DNA from 3 places in the Bradyrhizobium sp. Leaf396 genome. Region 2 is predicted to be linked to each of the others. Evidence: riboswitches for the same ligand, from Rfam matches in the RefSeq annotation. Region 2 holds a riboswitch; each other region holds the start of a gene.

Evidence for each region. A riboswitch is a leader RNA that binds a small molecule or an ion and turns the genes downstream of it on or off. The one in region 2 is predicted to bind cobalamin.
Region 1: another riboswitch for cobalamin. It lies ahead of ASG57_RS17190 (TonB-dependent receptor); the one in region 2 lies ahead of ASG57_RS32800 (TonB-dependent receptor).
Region 3: another riboswitch for cobalamin. It lies ahead of ASG57_RS27725 (DUF1636 family protein); the one in region 2 lies ahead of ASG57_RS32800 (TonB-dependent receptor).

The regions. Positions count from the first base shown of each region.
Region 1 is NZ_LMQJ01000015.1:98,086-103,099, reverse strand. It holds gene ASG57_RS17190 (TonB-dependent receptor) at 1-1,572, opposite strand, end outside; cobalamin riboswitch at 1,752-1,946, opposite strand; gene ASG57_RS17185 (alpha/beta hydrolase family protein) at 2,383-3,591, shown strand; gene ASG57_RS17180 (amidohydrolase family protein) at 3,824-5,014, shown strand, end outside.
Region 2 is NZ_LMQJ01000064.1:313,770-318,783, reverse strand. It holds gene ASG57_RS32800 (TonB-dependent receptor) at 1-2,030, opposite strand, end outside; cobalamin riboswitch at 2,144-2,358, opposite strand; gene ASG57_RS32790 (hypothetical protein) at 2,805-3,017, opposite strand; gene ASG57_RS38875 (hypothetical protein) at 3,171-3,347, opposite strand; gene ASG57_RS32785 (adenylate/guanylate cyclase domain-containing protein) at 3,450-5,014, opposite strand, start outside.
Region 3 is NZ_LMQJ01000045.1:53,477-58,490, reverse strand. It holds gene ASG57_RS27735 (cobyric acid synthase) at 1-1,217, opposite strand, end outside; gene cobO (cob(I)yrinic acid a,c-diamide adenosyltransferase) at 1,230-1,865, opposite strand; cobalamin riboswitch at 1,906-2,128, shown strand; gene ASG57_RS27725 (DUF1636 family protein) at 2,223-2,597, shown strand; gene cobW (cobalamin biosynthesis protein CobW) at 2,594-3,628, shown strand; gene cobN (cobaltochelatase subunit CobN) at 3,628-5,014, shown strand, end outside.

The sequences.
Region 1 (5,014 bases), on a different contig from region 2:
GATCCCTCCGACCGGATCGACGGCCGTGGCATACTGCCCATAGAAAGCGAGGTCCTTCACCGGAGTGTAGACCGCACCGGCGCGCCATGTCGTCGAGGAGAACGACTTCTCGAAGCTGTTTGCGGGCACGACATAGTCGGTGCGCGTGATGGTCGGTTGATCCTGGCGGACGCCGGCAATCAAGGAGAACTGCTCGGTCACCGACAGCCTGTTTTCGGCAAACAGCGCATATTGGTTCGTCACGCTGCCGTAACCGGGAATCGTGGCGTTCGGACTGCTGAACGAGCCTGGGCTAAAGACGTAGGGGTTGACGGACGAAGCGCCGCCATAAGGAGAGTTGTTGGTGTGCGTGAAATTGATGCTGTTGACGTCGAAGCCCGCCAGGAATTCGTTGGCCATGCCAAGCACATGCCCGCGGAATTTCGTATCCATGCGATTGCCGACCTGCTGCTGATCGTGAAAGATCTCGATATAGCTGGCTCGGTCGATCAGGCCGGTGGCAGGGTTGTAGGCGTAGCTTTCGACGTCCTTCCAGTGCCGCTTGGAGTTCAAGTAGTAGAGAGTGTTCTGGATCGAGATGCCGTCGGCGGCTTGCCAGTCGGTCTTCACCTGGTTCCAGCTATCCTGGTAGCGGATGTGGCTGTCGCTGACGTTGTAGTTCTTGAAGCGAAGCGCTTCTTCGAGCTTGCCGTTGATCAACGGCGTGCCGAAGTACCGCGATGGATGGCGATCACCGTAGTCCGTGGACAGCGTCCAGGTGACGTCTTCGTTCTGCCGGACCTGGACCGCGGCATGAAGTGCAACGTTTGATGTGTTGTCGCGATCGACCCAGCCGTCCGACATGTTGCCGATGGCGGTGATCCGATAGGCGACGTTCTTGCTCACGGGACCGCCGCTGTCCACGGCAATCCGCCGCGTCATGTTGCTGTCCAGCGAGACCTCCGCCTCGTTGCGAGGGACCCACAAGGGCAGTTTCGAAACAATGTTGATGGCGCCGCCGACCGCACCTGCGCCGTACATCACCGACGCAGGGCCGCGTAGCACCTCGATGCGCTCGGTCGACCATGTGTCGAACGGAAAGGTCACCGTTCCCGCGCCGATATAGAGCTGTGTGCCGTCATAGAGCGTCATGACGGAGCCAAGGCCCGTGAAGCCGCGGGTGTTGAAGGAGACGCCGCCATTGCCCGGTGCCGGGCTCGCAGTGAAGCCGGTGGCGTTCTGCGTCACCGCGTCGAGAACGTTCTGCTGGCCGCGTTCGGAAAGCGTCTCGGCCGAAATCACCTCCACGCTGGCCGGCGTCTGCAATCGCGTCAGGCCCAGCCGGCTGCCGGCCGTGCTCGCGCCGGTGAGATTGAGCGTCGGTGCGGCGAATGCCGATCCCGCCGGGCTGGCTGTCGGAGCACGCGTTTCGGCGGCAGCCAGGTTTCGCTGTTGTCGTGAGCGCGCGAGACGCGCAGCCTCGCTGCGTCGGGTACTCCTGACATTCGGTGGCTTCGCCGATGGTGCCACCACGACCGGATCGAGCGTCTGGGCCGGGCCTGCGGATTGTGCCCAGCCATCGGTCGAAACCATGAGGCAGGAGAAAGCCGCTAAACAGAGCAACGCCCGCCGATGTCGTGGCGCAAATATTGTGCGGGAGGTCATCAATGGACTCGCGATAACGTGGCACGTCACCGCGAACGCAGCTTGGCCGCTGCCTCAAGAGCAAGGCAGCTCAACACTCACCAGGACACCCCGCCCAATGTGCTCGCGTGTGACCACGACTGACGGCAGGTCTCCTGGCTCGCGGGTCGCTGCCTTGCGCCGCCTTCCCAAGCTCGCGAGCTCAGTGGCGTTTGGCGAAGGCTCGCCGCTTACAGTTGCGGGGGCAGCCACGGCGTTGGGGAAATCCCGCACCGTATTCCCTATTGATCTCCCGAAGGAGAACCGTCGCAGTCACCCTAGTTTTATTTTCAAAGGGCTGTCAACTGGCTGTTCCCGACACGGTTCAGCGCGTCGCACCTTCATCGGCGACGCACGGATCGTCCACCGGGCGGTGTCGGGCGAAACACGAATCCGCTCTCAACTCTCCCCCCGAACATTATTCCATTCTACCTAATTCGGATCCAGCGTATTCGGCCAAGGGGGCGGTCGTACGTCGTCACGAGCGCTGGCTTGGTCGCGGTGGACGCGGCGGCATTGACGGCGGTTTGTTGCGTGCAAGGCGAGAGCGCGCTCGGATCGCGAGGGCGGACGGCGCCCATATCCGGCGAAGCCTCTTGGCGAAGCCGATAGCCTGCGTACGGCGAAACCGGCGGATTCCCAACGGCACAAGGCGTTGCGAAACACAATCTCAACGCAAATTGTCTAGGACCGGCCCATCCTCTCTCAATGGGTCCCTGCATGGCATTGCTCCCGCGCTTCTTCCTTCTCGTTCTGCTTCACGTCATCACCATTTGGCCGGCGGCGGCACAGGATGGTGAGCCCGTCAGATTGTCTGCTGCGATACAGTATCAGTTCATTGCGCGCTGGGATGTCGATCGGCTGAACAGGATTTTGCAAGCCGATACGCCCGCCTTCGCCGGTATCACCGTAACCTACAGTCCGGCGCGCAATCCCGTCCGGCTCTATCGCGTGACCTATTCGTCGGTGGTGCCCGAGCGCGGCAACAAGCCGACGGTCGCATCCGGACTGATTGCGATCCCGGAAGGACAGGCCACGTCGTTTCCGCTGTTGTCCTACGAGCACGGCACGGTCTACGGCAAGCAGCAGGTGCCTTCATTTCCCGACCAGTCACCCGAAACCCAGCTGATGATCGCGCAGTTCGCGGGGCAGGGATATGTCGTGATCGGAGCCGACTATTTCGGGATGGGCACGTCGGCAGAGACGGAAGGCTACATGGTGAAGGGAAGCCACCAGCAGGCGACCTACGACATGCTCGTGGCCAGCCGCGCCGTGTTGGATCATCTCAAACTCGCCACGACCAAGCTGTTTCTCGCCGGCTGGTCGCAGGGCGGATTCGTCACCATGGCGATGCTGGAGAAGCTCGAGCAAGCCGGCATCAAGGTTGACGCCGCGGCGACCGCCAGCGCGCCGGTCGACGTATTCGTGGCGCTGAACGGCTTTCTCAATTTTCCCCGCAAGAACGATGCGAGCTGGGTCAACTCGCTGTTCATCCTGTCGGCGTTCTCGTTCGAAAACTATTATGGCGTGCCCGGGCTGGCCCGCTCGCTGATCGCGGATGCCTATTACGACGTGGCACGCAAGGCTTATTTGCGTGAACCCTACGACGCCGCCGCCGTGCCGACGGACCTGCACAAGCTGCTCCGTCCCGACTATTTCGATCCGCAGTTCTTCGCAGCTTCGGCCTACGGCCGGCTCGTCGCGCAGACACAGGCCTATCGCTGGATCATCAAGAGCCCAGTGCGCAATTATTACGGCGAGACCGACGAGGCCATCAGTGTCGGCCTCGGCCGGCTCGCCATGACCTATCAGCAGGCGATCGGCAACGGCAATCCCGCGGTCGAAGCCGTCTCCACCGGTCCGACCACCCATCGCGGCACTTTTGCGACGGCTGTGCCGAAGTGGAAGGCATGGTTCGACGGGCTTTGATGCGGCCGTCATGGCCGGGCTCGCCCCGGGCATCCACGTTCTTCGCACTCAGCGGATGGCGGGGACGAGCCCGGCCGTGGCGCTGTGTATCCATTGCTCATATCCGAAGGGCATGCATCGCTCTGCATGCCGCCTTGGCGTCGCCGGAGGTGGTCGTTGCAGTGAAAATCTGTCTTGATGGGGGCCGGGATGAGGCCGGCAGATGCGACGGCCTTCGTGGTGGAGTGACGACATGAGCGGGTTGGTGATCTCTGGCGGCCGGGTGGTGGATCCCGCGAGCGGGATGGATGCCATCGGCGATGTAGCGGTGGTGGACGGCAGGATCGCCGCCGTCGGCACTGGCCTCGGCGGCGCCGAGCGGGTGATCGATGCGACCGGGCTCGTGGTCGCGCCGGGCTTCATCGACCTGCACGCGCATGGCCAGTCGATTCCGGCCGACCGCATGCAGGCGTTCGACGGCATTACGACCACCCTCGACCTCGAAGCCGGCGTGCTGCCCGTCGGGTCCTGGTATGAGAGCCAGGCCAGGAAGGGGCGCGTGCTGAACTACGGCGCTGCCACCAATTGGGCCTTTGCCCGCATCGGCGCGATGACCGGCTCAAACGCGGAGAGTTCGCTGGAGGCGTTCGGCAATGCCATGCGGGATCGCCGCTGGATCGACAATGTTGCAACGGATGCGGAGGTCTCAGGCATCCTGGAGCGTCTCGCACGCGGCCTGAACGAAGGCGGCATCGGCATCGGCATTCTGAACGCTTACGCGCCGGGAGCCGGCGTGCAGGAGCTGACCGCGGTGTGCCAGCTCGCAGCCGCGCAGAACGTGCCGACCTTCACGCACGTGGCCTTCATGTCGCGCATCGATCCCGAAAGCGCGGTGGAAGCCTATATCCGCCTGATCGGCTATGCCGGCGCTACCGGCGCCCACATGCACATCTGCCATTTCAATTCGTCGAGCAAGACCGACGTCGAACGCTGCCGCGTGCTGATCGCGAAAGCACAGGCGCAGGGGCTGCCGATCACCGTCGAGGCCTACCCCTACGGCACCGGCTCGACCGTGCTGGCGGCCGCCTTCTTCAGCGATCCCGAGTTCGTCGAGCGCAACGGCACCGGCTATGATTCCGTGCAGCGCGTCACCGATGGCTATCGCTTCCACGATCGCGAGGAGCTGCTCAAGGCGCAGGCCGAGGAGCCGTCCTCGCTGGTGCTCTGGCACATCCTCGACACCGAGAACAATGCGCATCACCGCGACCTGCTCGACATGTCGGTGCTGTATCCCGGCGGAGCGATTGCCTCCGACGCGATGCCCTGGACGCTCTCCGATGGCACCACCTACACCGGCGATGCCTGGCCGCTGCCCGACGACGCCACCTCGCATCCGCGCTCGGCCGGCTGCTTCACGAAGTTCATCCGCGAATGGGTGCGCGAG
Region 2 (5,014 bases):
GGCTTCTGCGTTCCCGCCTGATCGTTGTCCATGCGGCGCTCGCTCCAGAAGCGTGCGGTGGCATCGAGCACCAGATAGTTCTGCCAGATGTTCCAGGTAACGCCTGCACTGGCGGTGTAACGCGAGACCAGCGGCACGTCGTTGCCCGCCCAGATGCCTTCGCGGAAGACAGCTCGTGTGTAGGCCATGCCGGAACGCAAAAGCAGGGCGTCGCTGATGCGATAGGAGATACTGGTCTCCGAGCCGTAACGGCGGGTCGGATCGAGATTGGTGTTATAGAACAGGACCGGATTGAAATGGATCTCGTTGGTGAGGTCCATCAGGTAGAGACTGCTCTGCATCTGCAAGCCACCCCCTCTGATGCGCAGCCCGCCCTCGATGTCCTGCGAGGTCTGGGTCTTGAGCTGGAACGTTTGCGGCAGCGGGTTGAAGAACGGATCGAATGAAGGACCCGACGATACCCGCTCGTCAACGTCAGGGGTGCGGAAGGCGCGCGCAGCGCGGCCAAACAGCGCGACGGTGTCGCTGACGCGATGCTCGGCACCGAGGTGCAGCGCATACTGAGTTTCATCGCTCCGCAGCGGAAGCGCGCCGATATCGGCATTGAACGGAGCCGCCGGGTCGAAATTGTCACGGGCCGTGAGATGGATGCTCTGCACCCGCGCGCCATAGGAGACGTCGGTTGTAGGCGTTACACCCAATGTGTGCTGGACATACCCGGCAACCGTGCGCTGTCTGAGATCGTAATTGTGCCAGGCAGCGAGACCCTGACCTGCCCCGCGGTTCTGCCGAAAGCTCGCATCGTAATAGTCGACTCCGGTCAACAGCTGCGACGGCATTCCGCCCAGCAGGCTCTTCACGCTGAGACGCGGCGTGATCGACCATGTCGCGAGTTCAGCATCGACATAGGTCGACGTGAATAAAGCTGGGACCGGCGTCGGGCTCGAGAAAAACGCGCTCTGCTGCTTCTTGTCACGCATGCCGCCGTCAACGATAAGATCGACGCCGTTCACCAGGGTCTTCGTGAATCCCGCCGTCGCGCCAAAGCCCTGCTGGTTGGCGTAGTTGAATGGCGTGCTGGTGCCTCGACGGTTCGTCGCGAGCTCGTCGAGGCCGATCGAAGGATCGACGAGGCGGCCACCCGGCAGCCGCAGCGCCTGATTGTCGCCGGTGACGGTCAGAAAGGCGGTCAGGCCAGGCGTCGTGTAGTTCAAATTGCCGACGCCGTTCTCCTGGACGTAACGATTGTTGTCTCGGTAGCCATCGGACCTGGCGGCATTGCCGTAGAACGAGGTCGACCAGGGACCAGAAGTGAGCGCGGTCGAGACGTTGCCAAGCCGGGTGTTGAACGAGCCGAAACCGGCCTCGATGCGCGCGGTCGCCGGTGGGCCGCCGACGCCGTTCTTGGTGACGATGTTGATGACACCGCCGACCGCATTGTCCCCGTAGAGCACCGCTCCGGAATTGCCGCGCGTGATCTCGATGCGCTCGATGGCATTGAGTGGGATGGTGGCGAGATCCACCTGCGCCATGTCGATATCATTCAGCCGCCGTCCGTTGACCAGCACCAGCGTATTCGCCGTAGCGAAGGAGCCGAAGCCGCGCAGGTCGACGCTGGTCTTGGCACCGATCGGGCCACCATAGAACGTTGTGATCTGGGCACCTGGCACTTGTGCCGCGATGATTTCGGCCAGATTCTGCGTGGGCGCGTGCGCGACGTCCGCGGCCGTGACGACGGTCGTGGCCGCGCCGACGATGCCGCCATCGTTGTCGGCCTCACTGCCCGGGCCGGCCGAGTTGGTCCCCGCCGGCGCCCCGGTCGGCGTCGCCCGGCGCCGCCCCCTATCGCCTTCGCCGGTTACCCTCGCACGCGTACGGTTCTGATCGTCAGAGTTGGTCACCTCGACCGGCGGCAGTTGCTCGGCGGCAAGCTGCTCGGCGTTGGCGATGGAGAGATTGAGCGAATGAAAGGAAAAGGCCGCAACGATGCCGGCGCAGCAGCGCCTGGCGGCAGTGACGAAACAGGACACAATTCTAGCCTCGGAAGACGTCAGTGGCACGTCACAGCGAACGAGGCTTTACGGCGGAGCGATCGATTGCTCCGGTGAAGCTGATGTCCGTACTCCCCGACCGACATCTTCGCGTGTGACCACGGCTGACGGCAGGTCTCCTGGCTCGCGGGTCGTCACCTCTGCATCGCCTTCCCAGGACCGAGATTCCCAGTGGCATAGGACGAGAGATTCACCGCTTACAGTTGCGGGGGCAGCCGTGGCGTTGAGAAGATCCCGGCGTTGGGAAGACCTCGCACCACATTCCCTTTTGATCTCCGAAAGGAGAACCGTCGGCAGCCAATCTACGGGGCGCAGAAGCCGGGAGTCAATCGATCGGCAGCTGCTACGCGACGATTGCTCGGCATCGACGATTCAGGTCCGCCCCCGTAAACGCTGGGCCCGGGCCCAGGCGACAGCGACGTCGCGTGGCGGATCATCGACGCGCTTGATGGGCATCAACTCGCCGGAGGCGGATACGATCGCTGTTTCCTCGCGCCGGCAGCGCGTGCAGACAAAGCGGACCTCGTTTGGAGACGCCGACCAACTCGACCGCTTGACGTTGGCCGCCATCGGCCAAGCATCGCAGTGCGAGCACGACACCAGAAATCGGCCGGGATCGAGCATACCCATTCCATTGAGCTCCGCGTCTGCCCGCCTCTATCAATGATTGATCCAGGTGAATCGTTCCGGTGCCTAGGCACCAGCCCCTGTGACCTCAGGCCGGAATCGCGAACTCGCGGCTCTCCAAACGGTTCAGCGCGCCCCTTTGAGGGTGCAGGAGGTCGTGCAGGTGACCGTGGTCCCGCGGTCGCACGCTCTGCAGGCATTGACGCACTGGCTCAAGTCGCGTGGATTGTAGCTGTAGTTTCGCATCGGACAGGCTGGCGTCGTCGAGCCGGTGATGTCCTGCTCCTGATCGCAGGCCACCGTCATGAGCGCGATAATGATCACGGCAACGAGGCGCATGGGGTTGCCCTGTCAAGCATGACAAATGACACTCACGAGACACGCTGCAATGCAACGAACCCCGGCCTTACCACCACGAGCCATCACCGGTCAGCGGCAGCTCGCTTGCCTTGAGGATGCGCGCCAAATGTTAAGAACGGATTGCTGCCGGCCTCAGGCCGCAGCCGTGGTGGCGATCGCCCGCCGGATGTCGAGCGCCAGCTGGCGATACTGCTCCCCGAGTTTCAGATAAAACTCGCGCTTGCTGCTGTCGGTCGCAAGCTTGGCGATCAGCTCGCATTCGGCGGTGAGCGTCTCGAACCGTTCCAGCCTGTCCGTAAGATGTGTCATCGGCGTATCCCCGTCAGACGCCTCAGGGGCAACAAACCTAATCCCGGGAAATAGGTCACAGCGAACATCGTTATCGGGTAGCATCAATTTTTTCGCGGCAGACTATTTCTGGTCCAGCCGCCAAGCGCCGTCCCAACCGGCATCGGGCGGATTGGCTGCGAACTGGGCGATGCGGCCGAGCATCGTGCGCGAGGGCCCGTCACCGGGGATCGCCTCGAGCGCCGCGTTGAAGGCCGCACGGGCGTCGTCGAAGCGCCGGGCACGATAGGCAGCGAGGCCTTCGGCATAGTGCGTGCGCAGACCCGCCTGCGCATCGGTGAGTGCGCCGGCCCTGCCCATCACTTCGAAGATCGCCTGGGGCGCGCTCTGGCCCGCCACCGCCAGACGGTCGATCTCGCGCAGTTCAAGGCGCGCGCCGATGGCATCCGCCGTGCCCTGCGCGATCAGGATGCGGGTGCCGTAGACTTTGTTGACGACCTCCAGCCGCGAAGCGAGGTTCACGGCGTCGCCCATGACGGTAAAACTCATCATGAGCTCGGAGCCGATGCTGCCGGTGAGAACCTCACCGGTGGCAATGCCGATGCGCAGGTCGCACAGTGCCGGCATGGCGCGGATGCCAAGCAAATCGGGCAATTGCTTTTGGAGCGCAGGCACCTGGTCGGCCATCTCGATCGCAGCAAGCGCGGCAAGCAGCGCCGCCTCATCCTCCTCGATGAAGGGCGGCCCCCAATACGCCATGATGGCGTCGCCGATATACTTGTCGATGACTCCGCGATTGCTCCTGATCGGGCCGGACATCACAGTGAAATAGTGATTCATTACCTTGACGAGGCCGCGCGGCGTCATGCCTTCGCTCATCGAGGTGAAGCCGCTCATGTCGCAGAACATGATGGTCATCACCCGGCGCTCGCCGTCGATCGCGACCTCCGGCCGGTCGATCAGGCCCTGCACCACCTTGGGGTCGATGTAGCGGCCGAACGTCTCGCGGATGCGCTCGTTGTGCCTGAGCTGCTCGATCATGCGGTTGAAGGCCGCGGCGAGCTCGCCGATCTCGTCCTGCGTGGAGACGGTGATGGGCTTGTCGAACCGGCCTGCCTCGACCTCGCGGGTGCCGGCCAGCAGCAGCCGCACCGGGCGAGTGATGCCGCTTGACACCAACAGCGCGAAGGCAAATCCGACGATCGCCGCGAGCAATGTCACGACACCCGAAACGATGATGGCCTGGTGCTGGCGGCCGATCACTTGTGACGTCGAGAAGAAGACCTGCGTCAGCATGTCGGCGCGGATCGTGTCGATCTTCCGGTTGAACTGATCGCGCAGCACGTCGATGTGCTCCAGCGTGCCGCGGGCCTCGGACATCTGCTTCGCCTCGACCTGCTTGATGAGCTTGGTATGGTCCTCGCTCAGGTCGCGGCGCAGCTCGCTGACGGCGGTCTCGATGCGGCTATCGATCCGCCCCAGTGCGGCGTTGTCGGAATACGTCCTGGGATCATCGATGATCGCGTTGATCAGTTTGCGCGCGGCCTCCGCCTCCTCCTCGATCTTGCGGTCCGACGCCTCGAAGTCGCGAAGGCGCGCCGCGTAGGCCTCCTCATCCGAGGGCGCCTCCATCCGGGTCATGACCATCCGCCGTAGCGCCAGCCCCCGCTCCAGCGAGCGGCTGTTGG
Region 3 (5,014 bases), on a different contig from region 2:
GCGAAGGGACGGGCGCAATCAGGCCCATCGGTGCGGCCGATGTGGATTTCGTAGGCCTCGATCGGCTGGTTCGTTGAGACATGCACGGCAGCAACCCGCGTTAGCGTCTTCACGGGGCTCATCACCGTCGTCACGTCCAGAAGTCCGAGGCCTGGTGTCTCGCCCGCAGGGCCCTCGATGCCATCGGGGTCGGCGACGTTGCGCCCGAGCATCTGATAACCGCCGCAGAGGCCGAGCACGTGGCCGCCCCTGCGATGATGTGCGAGGAGATCGATGTCCCAGCCCTGTGCACGCAGGAAGGCGAGGTCGCCGCGCGTGGACTTCGAGCCGGGAACGATGACGAGACGAACGTCGCCGGGAATCGCTTCGCCCGGCCGCACCATGACGAGATCGACGCCCGCCTCGAGCTTGAGCGGATCGAGATCGTCGAAATTGGCGATCCGCGACAGCGCCAGGCACGCGATCTTGCATCGGCCCGGCTTGCGCGCGTCGGTGAGGCCCAGCGCATCCTCGGCCGGCAGCTCGCCGGCGCGCGCGAACCAGGGCAGCACGCCAAGGCCGCGCCATGTGGTCCTTGCTTCGATCAGCTTGTAGCCGTCGTCGAACAATGTGGGATCGCCGCGAAACTTGTTGATGACAAATCCACGGATCATCGCGGCATCATCGGAGTCGATCACCGTCTTGATGCCGACGAGCTGGGCGATGACCCCGCCGCGATCGATGTCGCCGACCAGCACGACCGGCACGCCGGCCTTGCGCGCAAAGCCCATATTGGCGATGTCGGCCTTGCGCAGATTCACCTCGGCCGGACTGCCGGCGCCTTCGACCAGCACGAGATCGGCGCGGGCCTTCAGCCGCTCGAAGCTCTCCAGCACTGCGCCCATCAGTGACGGCTTCATCGCCGCATAGTCGCGTGCTCGCGCCGTCGCAATGCGCTTGCCATGCACGACCACCTGCGCACCGACATCGGTCTCCGGCTTGAGCAGCACCGGGTTCATGTCGGTATGCGGCTCGACACCCGCGGCGAGCGCCTGGAGCGCCTGGGCGCGGCCGATCTCGCCGCCATCGACGGTGACGGCGGCATTGTTCGACATGTTCTGCGGCTTGAACGGGAGCACGCGCAGGCCGCGGCGCGTGAAGGCGCGCGCGAGGCCGGCGACGATGAGCGATTTGCCCACGTCCGAGCCGGCCCCCTGGATCATCAGCGCTCGTGCCATCGCGAGGTTGTCTCAGAACTCGACGCCGGCCTGCGCCTTGATGCCGGAGCGGAACGGGTGCTTGACCAGCGTCATTTCGGTGACGAGGTCGGCGATCTCGATCAGCTCGTCCTTGGCGTTGCGCCCGGTGAGCACGACATGCGTCATCTCTGGCTTCCGCGTGGTCAGGAATTCGACCACCTCTGTGATATCGAGATAATCGTAGCGCAGCGCGATGTTGATCTCGTCGAGCACGACCATGCGCAGGCTCTCATCGAGGATCAGTTCCTTGGCCTTCTCCCAGCCGGCGCGTGCGGCGGCGATGTCGCGGGCGCGGTCCTGAGTCTCCCAGGTGAAACCCTCGCCCATCGCATGGAACTGGCAGAGATCGCCGAAATGCCCGGTGAGCAGGCGCCGCTCGCCGGTGTCCCAGGCGCCCTTGATGAACTGCACCACCGCGCAGGGCAGGCCATGCGCGACGCAGCGAACGATCATGCCGAATGCCGAGGAGGATTTTCCCTTACCCGCGCCGGTATGGACGATGATCAGGCCCTTTTCGCCGCTCTTGGTCGCCATGATCTTGTCGCGGGCGGCCTTCTTCTTTGCCATTTTCTGGGCGTGACGGGCCTCGCTTTCCTCGGTCGTTTGGGTCTCCGGTTCAGGCGTCATCGGTCCCGGTCCTTCGGCTTGACAAGTGGCTGCCACCGGCAAATGGTGGCCCGGCGTTGGTTCCTGTCCTATGACAGGCGAAGAGGGAATGCGATAGGGTCCGAATCCGCAAGATCCGGATCCAAAATGCAGCCGCCCCCGCGACCGTGACCGGAGAGATGCCCGAAGCCACTGACTCCCGAAAGGGAATCGGGAAGGCGGGGATCGAGGGGCCAAAACCCTGCTCCGCAAGCCGGGAGACCTGCCAGCGCGGACGATTTTGGACCGGCGGACGGGGTGTTCCGCGACGGGGAAACGGCCTCTCAAGTCAGGGTCCGTGCGCCTCTTCGCCTCCCGCTGTTTATTCTGGAAGAGGCGATGACCGTCACACTTCACGTCTGCATCACCTGCCGCGCCGGCCAGACGCTCGGCGAGGGCGAGGCCACGCCAGGCAACCGGTTGCACGCTGCGATCCTCGAGGCCGGCGTGCCCGACGGCGTCAATGTGGTTCCCGTCGAATGCCTCTCGGCGTGCAGCCAGGGCTGCTCGGTCGCGCTCAGCGCACCGGGACGCTGGTCCTATGTCTATGGCCGCTTATCCGATGTGAATGCGCGCGACGTGGTCGCTGGCGCTGCGGCCTATGCGGCCGCTCCCGACGGGCTCGTGCCATGGCGCAGCCGCCCCGAGATCTTCCGCAAGCAGTCGCTTGCGCGCATTCCCCCGATTCCCGCCGTGCCGGAGGCCGCCGAATGAATTCGCTTGCAAAAGTCCCCGTCACGGTGGTCACGGGGTTCCTCGGCTCCGGCAAGACCACGCTGATCCAGCACCTGCTCAGCAATGCAGGCGGCAAGAAGCTCGCCGTGCTCGTCAACGAATTCGGCAGCGAGGGCGTCGATGGCGAGATCCTGAAATCCTGCGCCGACGCCAATTGCCCGGAAGAGAACATCGTCGAGCTCGCCAATGGCTGCATCTGCTGCACCGTGGCCGACGATTTCATTCCGACGATGGAGCAGCTGTTGGCTCGCCCGGTGCGGCCCGATCATATCCTGATCGAAACGTCGGGCCTCGCGCTGCCCAAGCCGCTCTTGAAGGCGTTCGACTGGCCGGAGATCCGCTCGCGCATCACGGTCGACGGCGTCGTCGCGCTCGCCGACGCCGAGGCCGTCGCGGCCGGCCGCTTCGCGCCGGACCCGGCTGCGGTCGAAGCGCAGCGCGCCGCGGACGACAATCTCGATCACGAGACGCCGCTGTCCGAAGTGTTCGAGGACCAGATCGCCTGCGCCGACATCGTGCTGCTGACCAAGGCCGATCTTGCGGGGAAGGCCGGGGTGGAAGCTGCCAGGGCCGCGATCACCGCCGAGATGCCGCGCCGCGTCCCGATGCTCGCCGTGACGGACGGCGCGATCGATGCGCGCGTCATCCTCGGCCTTGGCGCCGCCGCCGAGAACGATCTCGCCGCGCGTCCCTCGCATCATGACGGCGAGGAGGAGCACGAGCATGACGACTTCGCCTCTGTCGTGATCGATCTGCCTGAGGTGGCCGACATCGATGCGCTGGTCGCCTCGGTTCAGAAGCTGGCGCGCGAGCAGAACGTGCTGCGTGCCAAGGGCTATATCGCGGTCGCGGGCAAGCCGATGCGGCTGTTGTTGCAGGCTGTCGGCGAGCGCGTGCGCCATCAATTCGACAAGCCCTGGGGGCCGGGAGCCAGGCAGTCGAGGCTAGTCGTGATCGGCGAGCACGGCGACATCGACGAGGCCGCGATCAAGGCGGGATTGGGAGTCTGATGCACGTCGTCTTCCGCGAGAGCCGCGGTCTCGAGGAGACCGCGACGCCAAGGGACATCGGTCAGGACCCGGCCGATCTCGTGGTGCTCTCGTATTCGGATTCCGACCTCGCCGCGTTCGCAGCCGGCTGGCGGCGTGGCCGCAACAGCCTGCCGTCGCTGCGGCTCGCCAATCTCGCGGAGCTGCGCCATCCGCTGTCGATCGACACTTATGTCGAGCGCACGCTGTCGTACGCGCGCGGCATCCTGGTGCGGCTGATCGGCGGTGAGTCCTATTGGTCCTACGGGCTCGCGGCCCTCCAGCAATTGGCGAAGGATCGCGACATCGTGCTGGCGGTGCTGCCGGCCGATGGCCGCGATGACATACGGCTCGATGCGTACTCGACCTTGCCGGTCTCGACGCTGCGGCGGCTCAAGGTGCTCTGCGACACCGGCGGTCCGGTCGCGGCGCAAGCTGCGATCGCGCAGCTCGCGCTGGCCTCTGGGCTCTATGCCGGGCCGGTCATCGGAGAGATGACCGTGCCCGAGATGGGGTTCTACGATCCCGTGCGCGGCGTCATTGCGGCGCCAGCAAGCGACGGGAAGCCGCGCGCGCTGGTGACCTTCTATCGCTCCTATCTCACTGCCGCCGATACCGGCTCGGTCGACGCTCTGATCGCGTCGCTGCGCGACAAGGGATTTGACACCCATGGTGCCTTCGTCACCTCGCTGAAGGCGCCGGGCGTCGCGGATTGGCTGCGCGCCCATCTTGCGCAAAATCTTCCGGCCGCGATCGTCAATGCGACGGCGTTCTCGGCAATGGGCGACGATGGCACGACGCCGTTCGATGCCGCGACCTGTCCGGTGTTCCAGGTTGCGCTCTCCACGGCGCGGCGCGAGGATTGGACGCAGTCGTTGCGCGGCCTGTCGCCTGGCGATCTCGCCATGCATGTGGTGTTGCCCGAAATCGACGGCCGCCTGTTCGCAGGGGTTGTGAGCTTCAAGTCCGCTGCGATGCGCGATCCCGAGCTGCAATTCTCGCATCTGGCGCACAGGCCGGACGAGGAGCGTGTGAGCGCGATCGCCGCACGCGTAGCTGCTTGGCGGCGCCTTGCGGAGAAGCCGGCGGCCGAGAAGCGGCTGGCGATCGTGCTGTCGAACTATCCCGGCCGGCCGCACCAGATCGCGCACGCCGTGGGGCTCGATGCGCTGGCGTCGGTTGAGGCCTTGATCTCCGATCTTGCGGAAGTCGGGTTCGACGTCGCGCGGGTCGATCGGCTCGGCGAATTGCTGCTCAAGCGCGGTTCGACCTGGAGCATTGCCGATTATCGCGCGGCGCTGTCGCGACTGCCCCAAGCCTTGCAGGACGATCTCGCGCAGGCCTGGGGCGCACCGGAGGATGATCCGA